Regions from separate parts of the Streptomyces sp. NPDC052301 genome, predicted to be linked through region 2. Evidence: riboswitches for the same ligand, from Rfam matches in the RefSeq annotation. Region 2 holds a riboswitch; each other region holds the start of a gene.
What was found. Region 2 has a riboswitch for thiamine pyrophosphate ahead of ACIHEJ_RS27185 (thiamine ABC transporter substrate binding subunit). Riboswitches for the same ligand answer to the same signal wherever they lie in the genome.
Positions count from the first base shown of each region.

Region 1: it holds a riboswitch for thiamine pyrophosphate, as region 2 does, so the genes downstream of both, thiO (glycine oxidase ThiO) here and ACIHEJ_RS27185 (thiamine ABC transporter substrate binding subunit) in region 2, are expected to answer to the same signal.
Region 3: it holds a riboswitch for thiamine pyrophosphate, as region 2 does, so the genes downstream of both, ACIHEJ_RS38140 (purine-cytosine permease family protein) here and ACIHEJ_RS27185 (thiamine ABC transporter substrate binding subunit) in region 2, are expected to answer to the same signal.

Region 1 covers NZ_JBIUBE010000004.1:366,853-370,050, reverse strand. The annotation lists gene ACIHEJ_RS12675 (NAD(P)/FAD-dependent oxidoreductase) at 1-673, opposite strand, end outside; gene ACIHEJ_RS12670 (hypothetical protein) at 706-1,056, opposite strand; TPP riboswitch at 1,110-1,221, shown strand; gene thiO (glycine oxidase ThiO) at 1,219-2,379, shown strand; gene thiS (sulfur carrier protein ThiS) at 2,394-2,594, shown strand; gene ACIHEJ_RS12655 (thiazole synthase) at 2,598-3,198, shown strand, end outside.
Region 2 covers NZ_JBIUBE010000010.1:119,018-122,215, reverse strand. The annotation lists gene ACIHEJ_RS27195 (hypothetical protein) at 1-117, shown strand, start outside; gene rlmN (23S rRNA (adenine(2503)-C(2))-methyltransferase RlmN) at 507-1,613, shown strand; TPP riboswitch at 1,637-1,745, shown strand; gene ACIHEJ_RS27185 (thiamine ABC transporter substrate binding subunit) at 1,828-2,901, shown strand; gene ACIHEJ_RS27180 (ABC transporter permease) at 2,946-3,198, shown strand, end outside.
Region 3 covers NZ_JBIUBE010000022.1:60,734-63,931, reverse strand. The annotation lists gene ACIHEJ_RS38155 (cytochrome P450) at 1-76, shown strand, start outside; gene ACIHEJ_RS38150 (peptidylprolyl isomerase) at 364-861, opposite strand; partial or broken gene ACIHEJ_RS38145 (ABC transporter ATP-binding protein) at 1,263-1,810, opposite strand; TPP riboswitch at 1,903-1,998, shown strand; gene ACIHEJ_RS38140 (purine-cytosine permease family protein) at 1,988-3,198, shown strand, end outside.

The DNA.
Region 1 (3,198 bases), on a different contig from region 2:
CGAGCACCACCGCACCGGGATCGACGCGTTCCACACGCGCGTGGGTGCGGAGATCGGCGCCGGCGTCCGCGTACCAGGCGGCCATGGGGGCGGCGACCTCGGCGGGCAGGGCGCCGGCGAGCGGCCGGTCGGTGGCCTCCACGACGGTCACCGCGCAGCCGGCCTCGCGCGCGGCGGTGGCGAACTCGGCGCCGATCCAGCCGGCGCCGACGACCACGACGTCGTGCTGCCGGGCGAGCACCGGCCGCAGCCGCTCGGCGTCGTCCAGGGTACGCAGCAGATGCACGCCGGGCACGCCCTCGGTGCCGGGCAGCGTGACGGGTTCGGCGCCGGTGGCGAGGACCAGCACGTCGTACGGCACCGGTCCCGCCTCGGTGTCCAGCTCGTGCGCGGCTGGGCGTACGCCCAGCACCTCGCAGCCGAGCCGCAGCTCGACGCCGAGCGACTCGAAGTCGACCTCGAAGGCGGAGTCCTCGGCCTTGCCGAGCAGGACGGCCTTCGACAGCGGCGGCCGGTCGTACGGCTGGTGCGGCTCGGCGCCGATGATGGTGACGGGGCCGGTGAAGCCCTGTTCCCGCAGGGCGACCGCGGTCTGCACCCCGGCCATGCCCGCGCCGACGACGACCGCGCGCCGCGCCTGTGACGTGCCCTGTTCCGCTGTCTGCTCGCTCACCCGATCACCATAGACACGTGACGGACAGTCAGTCAGGGGGCGTGCTCGGTGACCTGTTCCACAACGCTCGTCCCGCTACCGGGCCCCGACTCCCACTGCCAGTCCTCCTCGAGTCGCACGCGACCGTCGGGCAGCTCGACGACCGTCGACAGGCAGTGCCCGGAGGCCGTCGTGCCGTCGGTCCTCAGCTGCACGTACCGGAAGTCGAGCCGGTCCCCCGCGCGCGTGCCGACCAGATGGCCGCGTACGACGTCGCCGCCCGCGTACTCGGCCCAGATCGCGCCGTCCTTCTCGTGGTACGCGAACCGGGTGCCGGTACCCACCTGACCTGGGGCTTGGTCCGCCACGGGGGCGAGGATCAGTCCGTCCAGCGAGCGGGTCACGGCGAGGGGCTCCCTTACGGGTGATGAGCGGGGCGAGCTAGGGTGGCCACCGTACAAGCACTCGCGGGAGCCCGGACGCACCGGGCTGAGAGGGAGGCTGGCGGCCTCCGACCGTACGAACCTGATCCGGGTCATGCCGGCGAAGGGAGGGGCTGGACGCCCATGCCGTCACGTACGCCCGACGTCCTCGTCATCGGGGGCGGAATCATCGGCCTGGTCACGGCCTGGCGCGCCGCGCAGCGCGGGCTCGCCACGGCCGTGGTGGACCCCGATCCCGGGGGCGGGGCCGCCCGGGTCGCGGCGGGGATGCTGGCCCCGGTCTCCGAACTGCACTACGGCGAGGAGCGGCTGCTCGCCCTGAACCTGGAGTCCGCCCGCCGCTATCCGGACTTCGCGGCCGAGCTGACCGAGCTGACCGGACACGACCTCGGCTATCGCCGCAGCGGCACCCTCGCGGTCGCGCTCGACGCCGACGACCGCGCCCACCTGCGCGAACTGCACGCCCTGCAGCAGCGCTGCGGGCTCGACTCCGAGTGGTTGTCGGGACGGGAGTGCCGGCGGCTGGAGCCGATGCTGGCGCCCGGGGTGCGCGGTGGGCTGCGGGCCGACGGCGACCACCAGATCGACCCGCGCCGGCTGGCGGCGGCCCTGGTGGCCGCGTGCGAGCGGACCGGAGTGGTGTTCCACCGGGCGTGGGCCGAGCGGCTGGACGTGGTGGCGGGCCGGGCCGCCGGGGTGACCACGGCGGACGGCACCGAGCTGCGCGCCGGGCAGGTGGTGCTCGCGGCCGGCAGCATGAGCGGGCGGCTCGCGGGTGTGCCCGAGGCCCTGCTGCCGCCGGTGCGGCCGGTCAAGGGGCAGGTGCTGCGGCTGACGGTGCCGAACCGGTTCGCGCCGTTCCTGAGCCGGACGGTGCGGGCCGTGGTCCGCGGCAGCCAGGTCTATCTGGTGCCGCGGGAGAACGGCGAGCTGGTCGTCGGCGCCACCAGCGAGGAGCTGGGCTGGGACACGACGGTCACCGCGGGCGGCGTGTACGAGCTGCTGCGCGACGCCCATGAGCTGGTGCCGGGCATCACCGAGCTGCCGCTCACCGAGACCCGGGCCGGGCTGCGCCCCGGCTCCCCCGACAACGCGCCGCTGCTGGGTCCGTCCGGCCTGGCCGGGCTGCTGCTGGCCACCGGGCACTACCGCAACGGGGTGCTGCTCACGCCCGTCACCGGGGACGTCATGGCGGAGGTGCTGGCCGGCGGTGCGCTGCCGGAGGAGGCCCGTCCGTTCACGCCGCAGCGCTTCGGCGCCGTACTTCTGGAGCAGTCCGCATGAGCATGTCCGTCACCATCTCGATCTCCGTCAACGGGGAGCGCCGGGAGATCACCCCGGGCACCGCTCTCGACGCGCTCGTGACGACCCTGACCCCGGCGCCCTCCGGGGTGGCCGCGGCCGTCAACGAGACCGTGGTCCCGCGTGCGCGGTGGGCGTCCACCGCGCTCGCGGAGGGTGATCGCGTCGAAGTCCTCACCGCCGTGCAAGGAGGCTGAGCCATGGCCGACGATTCCCTGGAGCTGGGGGGTACGACCTTCTCGTCCCGGCTGATCATGGGCACGGGCGGTGCGCCCAGCCTGGAGGTGCTGGAGCGGGCGCTGCTCGCCTCCGGTACGGAGCTGACCACGGTCGCGATGCGCCGGGTCGACCCGTCCGTGCACGGCTCGGTGCTGTCGGTGCTGCAGAGGCTGGGCATCCGGGTGCTGCCGAACACGGCGGGCTGCTTCACCGCCGGGGAGGCCGTGCTGACCGCCCGGCTGGCCCGGGAGGCGCTGGGCACGGACCTGATCAAGCTGGAGGTCATCGCCGACGAGCGGACGCTGCTGCCGGACCCGGTGGAACTGCTGGAGGCGGCCGAGACGCTGGTGGACGACGGGTTCACGGTGCTGCCGTACACCAACGACGATCCCGTGCTCGCGCGGAAGCTGGAGGACGTCGGGTGTGCGGCCGTGATGCCGCTGGGCTCGCCGATCGGGTCGGGGCTCGGGATCCGCAACCCGCACAACTTCCAGCTGATCGTGGAGCACGCGCGCGTGCCGGTGATCCTGGACGCGGGAGCCGGCACGGCCTCGGACGTGGCGCTGGCGATGGAGCTGGGCT
Region 2 (3,198 bases):
CTCGTGCTCTACCAGCAGGGCGAGCGCGACTACGACACCCTCGGGAAGCAGTTCGGCCGCAAGCCCAGCGCCATCCGGTCGCGCCTGGCCAAGCTCGGCCTGGAAAGCCTCGCCTGACAGCCGACGCTGTCCCGCTGATCCGCAAGACCGGCAACGATCTGTGGGCCCTGCCCGGTGTGGCACCGAACCGGGCCCCTCGATGCGCATGCGGATCGGGCACGCCGAAAGACCGGCATCCCTGCCATTCACTGGGGCGACGCCCATCTCGAACCCGACCGCACCTTCACGTGGCCTTGCAGGGAACAGCTCCCGGTCGCTCCGGAGCAGGTGGAATGACGGGCGAGAGCGCCGCCACCCGGACACATCCGGCCGACGGCTGACCGAGTCCTGGGCCGTCCCTGGGCCGTGCGAGGCAGACCAACGCTGACAGTAGGCACCCGCGGGTGACCACCCGCACCCCGCTCTGGCCTGGGTCCCCAGAGTTGATCTGCCACACTGGAAGGGTTATGCCTGCACCCGGAGAACTCACTTTCGTCGCCCCGCGCGGAGCCAAGAAGCCGCCGCGGCATCTCGCCGATCTCTCGCCCGCCGAGCGCAAGGACGCCGTGGCCGAGGTCGGGGAGAAGCCGTTCCGTGCCAAGCAGCTCTCGCAGCACTACTTCGCGCGGTACGCGCACGACCCGGAGGAGTGGACCGACATCCCCGCCGGGTCGCGCGGCAGGCTGCAGGAAGCGCTGTTCCCGGAGCTGATGACCGTCGTACGGCATCTGTCCACCGACGAGGGGACGACCCGTAAGACGCTGTGGCGGCTGTTCGACGGGACCCTCGTGGAGTCCGTGCTGATGCGGTACCCGGACCGGGTCACCATGTGCATCAGCTCGCAGGCCGGATGCGGGATGAACTGCCCGTTCTGCGCCACCGGGCAGGCCGGGCTGGACCGGAACCTGTCCACCGCCGAGATCGTCCACCAGATCGTCGACGGGATGCGGGCGCTCAGGGACGGAGAGGTGCCCGGCGGGCCCGCGCGGCTGTCCAACATCGTCTTCATGGGGATGGGTGAGCCGCTCGCCAACTACAAGCGGGTCGTCGGTGCGATCCGGGCGCTCACCGATCCCACGCCGGACGGGCTGGGTCTGTCCCAGCGCGGGATCACCGTGTCCACCGTCGGGCTCGTGCCGGCCATCCACCGGTTCGCCGACGAGGGCTTCAAGTGCCGGCTCGCGATCTCCCTGCACGCCCCCGACGACGAGCTGCGCGACACCCTCGTCCCCGTGAACACGCGGTGGAAGGTGCGCGAGGTGCTGGACGCCGGGTTCGAGTACGTCGAGAAGAGCGGGCGGCGGCTGTCGATCGAGTACGCGCTCATTCGCGACATCAACGACCAGGCGTGGCGCGGTGACCGGCTCGGCCGGCTGCTCAAGGGCAAGCCCGTGCACGTCAATCTCATTCCGCTGAACCCGACGCCGGGCTCGAAGTGGACCGCCTCGCGGCCCGAGGACGAGAAGGCGTTCGTGGAGGCCATCGCGGCCCATGGTGTGCCCGTCACCATCCGGGACACCCGTGGTCAGGAGATCGACGGAGCCTGTGGTCAGCTCGCGGCCACCGAGCGGTAATCTTGCCGGGTCCACACATCTTCATATTCCGACAGGGGAGCGCCACAGCGCTGAGAGTGCGGCGGACAGGGCCGCAGACCCTCTGAACCTCGCCCAGGTCATTCTGGGTAGGGAGTTCGGTCATCACTCAAGCTGTTGCGCCCTGCCCGGCCTCTTCGTTGGGAAGGCCGGGCAGGGCCGCGTCTCTTCCTGGCCAACCCCAGGAGGACATCCAGTGCAGAACAAGACCTTCGTGGCCGTGGCGGTCGGGCTCGGCCTGATCAGCCTGTCCGCGTGCGGTTCCGTCGAGAGCAAGTCGTCCGCGGACTCCAGGACCGTGACCCTGGTCAGCCACAACTCGTGGGCCGTCTCCAAGAACGTGCAGCGCGACTTCGAGAAGCAGTCCGGCTACAAGCTCAGGGTCCTCGACGACGGCGACGCCGGCCAGGCCGTCAACAAGGCCATCCTGACCAAGGACAACCCGCAGGGCGACGTCTTCTTCGGCGTCGACAACACCCTGCTCTCCCGCGCCCTCGACAATGGGCTGTTCCAGCCGTACACGGCCAAGGGCCTCGACAAGGTCGGCGCCCCGTACCAACTGGACAAGGACGAGCACCGGGTCACGCCCGTCGACTACGGCGACATCTGCGTCAACTACGACAAGGCCTGGTTCAGCAAGCACAAGCTGACCCCGCCGCAGACCTTCGCCGACCTGGCCGAGCCGCAGTACAAGAACCTCCTCGTCACCGAGAACGCGGCGACCTCCTCGCCCGGTCTCGGCTTCCTGCTCGGCAGCGCCGCGCAGTTCGGGGACGACGGGTGGCAGGACTACTGGAAGAAGCTCAAGGCCAACGGCGTCAAGGTGGTCGACGGCTGGGAGCAGGCCTACTCCCAGGAGTTCTCCGGCTCCACCGGGGGCAAGAAGGCCGGCGGCGACCGCCCGCTCGTGGTGTCGTACGCCTCCTCGCCGCCCGCCGAGGTGCTCTATGCCAAGAAGCGGCCCGGCACCGCCCCGACCGGCGTCGCCACCGCCACCTGCTTCCGGCAGATCGAGTTCGCCGGACTGCTCGGCAACGCGCGGAACCCCAAGGGTGCCAAGGCGTTCATCGACTTCCTGATCTCCAAGGAGTTCCAGGAGGACATGCCGCTGAACATGTACGTCTACCCGGTGGTGCGGGGCGCCGAGGTGCCCGCCGAGTTCACCGAGTACGGCCCGGCCGCCCGGCACCCCGAGACCATGGCGCCCGGCAGGATCGCCGCCAACCGTGACCAGTGGGTCAAGTCGTGGACCTCGCTCGTACTGAAGTAGCGGACCGGAAGGGCCGTACGGGGAGCGCGGCGCGGCTCGGGCTCATGGCCCTGCCCGTCGCGTTCTTCGCGCTGTTCTTCGCCTGGCCCGTCGCCGCCATCGTCGCCCGCGGGCTGAAGGTCGACGGCGCCTGGCAGTTCGGGCGGATCGCGGACGTGGTCATGCAGCCGGACATCCGGCACGTGCTGTGGTTCACCACCTGGCAGGCGCTCGCCTCCACCGCGCTGACCCTGGTGCTCGCGCTGCCCGCCGCCTACGTGTTCGCCCGCCTCGACTTCCCCGGCAAGCAGCTGCTGC
Region 3 (3,198 bases), on a different contig from region 2:
CCCCCGCCAGCGCAGCTTCATCGGCAACAGCGTCGAAGCGCTCCCGGTCCGCCCTCAGCGCCCGGTCCGGCGCTGAGGAGCGGCACGAGCCGGCGACAGCCCGACGCCGGCCTTCCGCGCCTGCCGGAGAAGCCGCCTCGGACTCTTGCGCCCCCGCAGCACCGCATCGGACAGCCTCCTCGAAAGCACCGCTTCAGCGGGGCCGGCTCCGCGGGCGGGTCCGATACGGCGCAGCATCGTCAGGAAGGCGATCCGGCTGCGGGAGTCGTCGTCGCGCAAGCGGCGTCCCGGCCGGCCGGCCGGGACGCCGGAGATCATTACGGCGCGACCCTCGGCGAACCGGACCCGGGTGAGGGGACCGATTCAGCTGCCCTCGACGACGCCGGAGGCCGCGATCTCCACCTTGCCCTTCGGGGCGCCGGACTGCGAGCCCAGCGACTCGATCTGGTCGACGAGGTCCTGGCCCTCGACAACCTCGCCGAAGACGACGTGCTTGCCGTCGAGCCAGGGGGTGAGGACGGTGGTGATGAAGAACTGCGAGCCGTTGGAGTTGGGGCCGGCGTTCGCCATGGACAGCAGGTACTTGCGGTCGTGCTTCAGCTCGAAGTTCTCGTCCTCGAACTTCTCGCCGTAGATGCTCTTGCCACCGGTGCCGTCGTGGCGGGTGAAGTCACCGCCCTGCAGCATGAACTGGGGGATGATGCGGTGGAAGCCCGAGCCGGCGTAGCCGTAGCCGTTCTGGCCGGTGGCCAGTTCACGGAAGTTGCGCGCGGTCTTCGGTACGACCTCGTCGAAGAGGTTGAAGACGATGCGGCCGGCCGGGGCGCCGTTGATGCTGATGTCGAAGTAGACGTTGCTCATGGGGTTCATCCTGTCACCCTTGTTGCCGGACACGCCGAAAGGGGCCCCGTTCATCGCACGTGCCGGATGAGCTGAGCTCCGGGTGCGGTGCGATCGTACGGCCGGACGCGGCTGCGCCCTGTGCGGGACGAGCCCGGACGACGTTCCGGTTCCGGCTCGGGTGACGCCCTGCCGTGACCGCCACTCCCACCGGTCAGGAGCCTGCAGGGCACGACGTGCGCGCCCTGCAGGCAGGCCTCGTACGTCGCGGTGTCGCACGACGAAGACGGCGAGTGCGACGGTGACCGACGGCCGGAGCGCGTACACGAGGCACGAGCCGGAGACCGTGGCGGTGTAGCCCAGGGACCCGGGTCCCGGGCTCCACTTCTGGACCAGGCGCCTCCAGGCGGCCGACACCATCGCTCTCCTGCCGTGTATTCGACGCTGTCGGCGGTCAGCTCCATGAAGGCCGCCTCCAGGGAGGCGGCGCGGGTGGTCAGCTCGCTCAGCCGGATGGCGTTCTCGAAGGCGAGCGCCCCGATCCGGTCCGCTGGGAGCCCGGACCCGGCGAGCCGGCGTCGGCCGCGCCCACCGGCTCGACCGAGGCGCCCGCCGCGGTCAGCACGGCTGCCATCTCGGCGACGTGCGGTGTCCCCACCAGAACGCTGCTGCCGGTGCTACGGGCTGCGAAGTCGCGTACCGGCTGCGGCGAAGAGGCGGCCCCGGCCGATGACGACCAACTGGTCGGCGGTGTTCTCCATCTCTGACATCAGGTGGCTGGAGAGGAGGACCGTGCGCCCCTCGTCGGCGGGCGCCGGAAGAGCGGGCGCACCCGGAGCACGCCCTCCGGGTCCATGCCGTTGATCGGCTCGTCGAACATGAGCACGGGTGGGTCCCCGATCAGGACGGTGGCGAGGCCCAGCCGCTGCTTCATGCCGAGGAAGACTCCGCCGATGCAGCGGCTCGCCGCCCGGCCGTCCCGCGTCCGTGGTCGCGCGGTGCCACACGCCCCGTCCCGTCCCGGCAGGAACCGGTCACCGGTCCGGGCTATTCTGGCCGGCGTACCTGGACACGGGGTGCCCCCGCACGGGGGCTGAGATCACACCCGTTGAACCTGAACCAGTTAGGACTGGCGGAGGGATGTCGTATGTCGTTGCCGTATGCCCATGAAGAGACGGCCGTCGCCGAGGCGCGGCGGGTCTTCGACGGCCGGATGCCGACGGCCCCCGGCGATCTGCGGGTGGAGGCGCGCGGCATCACGCCGGTGCCCGAGAACGCTCGCTACGGCAGCCCCCGGCGCCTGTTCACCGTGTGGTTCGCCCCCAACCTGACGATGACCGGCGTGTTCACCGGCACGGTCGGGGCGGTCCTCGGTCTGGACTTCGCCACCGCGCTGCTCGCCGTGGTGCTCGGCACCCTGCTCGGTGCGGTGCCCACGGCCTACCTGGGGACCTGGGGCAGCCAGACCGGGGCGGGCCAGCTGCCGCTGGCGAGGCTGGCCTTCGGACGGGCCGTCGCTCTGCCGGGCACCCTGCAGTGGCTGTCGTCGATCGCCTGGGACGCGCTGATCGGTCTGTTCGGCGGGGACGCGCTGGCCCAGCTGTTCGGCTGGCCGTTCTGGTTGGGGGTCCTGGTGATGCTGGCGGCCCAGGGGGCGCTGGGCGTGATCGGATACGAGGCGATCCACCGCCTGCAGACCGTGATGACCTTCGCGCTCGCCGCCTCGCTCGTCGCGTTGGCGGTGAAACTCGGGCACGGCACCCAGCCCGCGACGGCCGCGACCGTGCACGGCGCCGACCGGGCGGGTGCGTTCGTTCTGACCTGCACCGTCGCATTGAGTCTCGCCCTCTCGTGGGCCCCGTACGCCAGCGACTTCAGCCGCTACCTGCCCCGGACGGCGTCCCGTCCGCGCATGTTCTGGTACACCCTGCTCGGTGTCGGCGTGTCCTTCGTGGCGGTGCAGGCGCTCGGCCTGTGGGGCGCCGCCCAGTTCACCGACCAGACCGCCCGGGGCGTGGACCGGCTGCTCGGCGGCGGCGCGCTCGGCGCGTTCGGACTCCTCGCCGTCGCTCTCGCGGCCCTGTGCAGCAACGCCATGAACGACTACAGCGGGTCACTGGCGCTGCAGACCGTCGGCGTGCGGCTGCCGCGGCCGGTGGCCGCCGGGCTCGCCGCGGTGCTCGGTTTCCCGCTCGTGCTGTGGATGCACGCCGCCGACACCACCGCCCGCTTCCAGAACGTACTGCTGTTCGTCGGCTACTGGATCCCCGCGTTCGTCGCGGTCGTGATCGTCGACTGGGTGGTCCGCGCGCGGGCGCGCGGCGGCCGCCCGATCGACCTGACGGCGGAAGAGGCGGA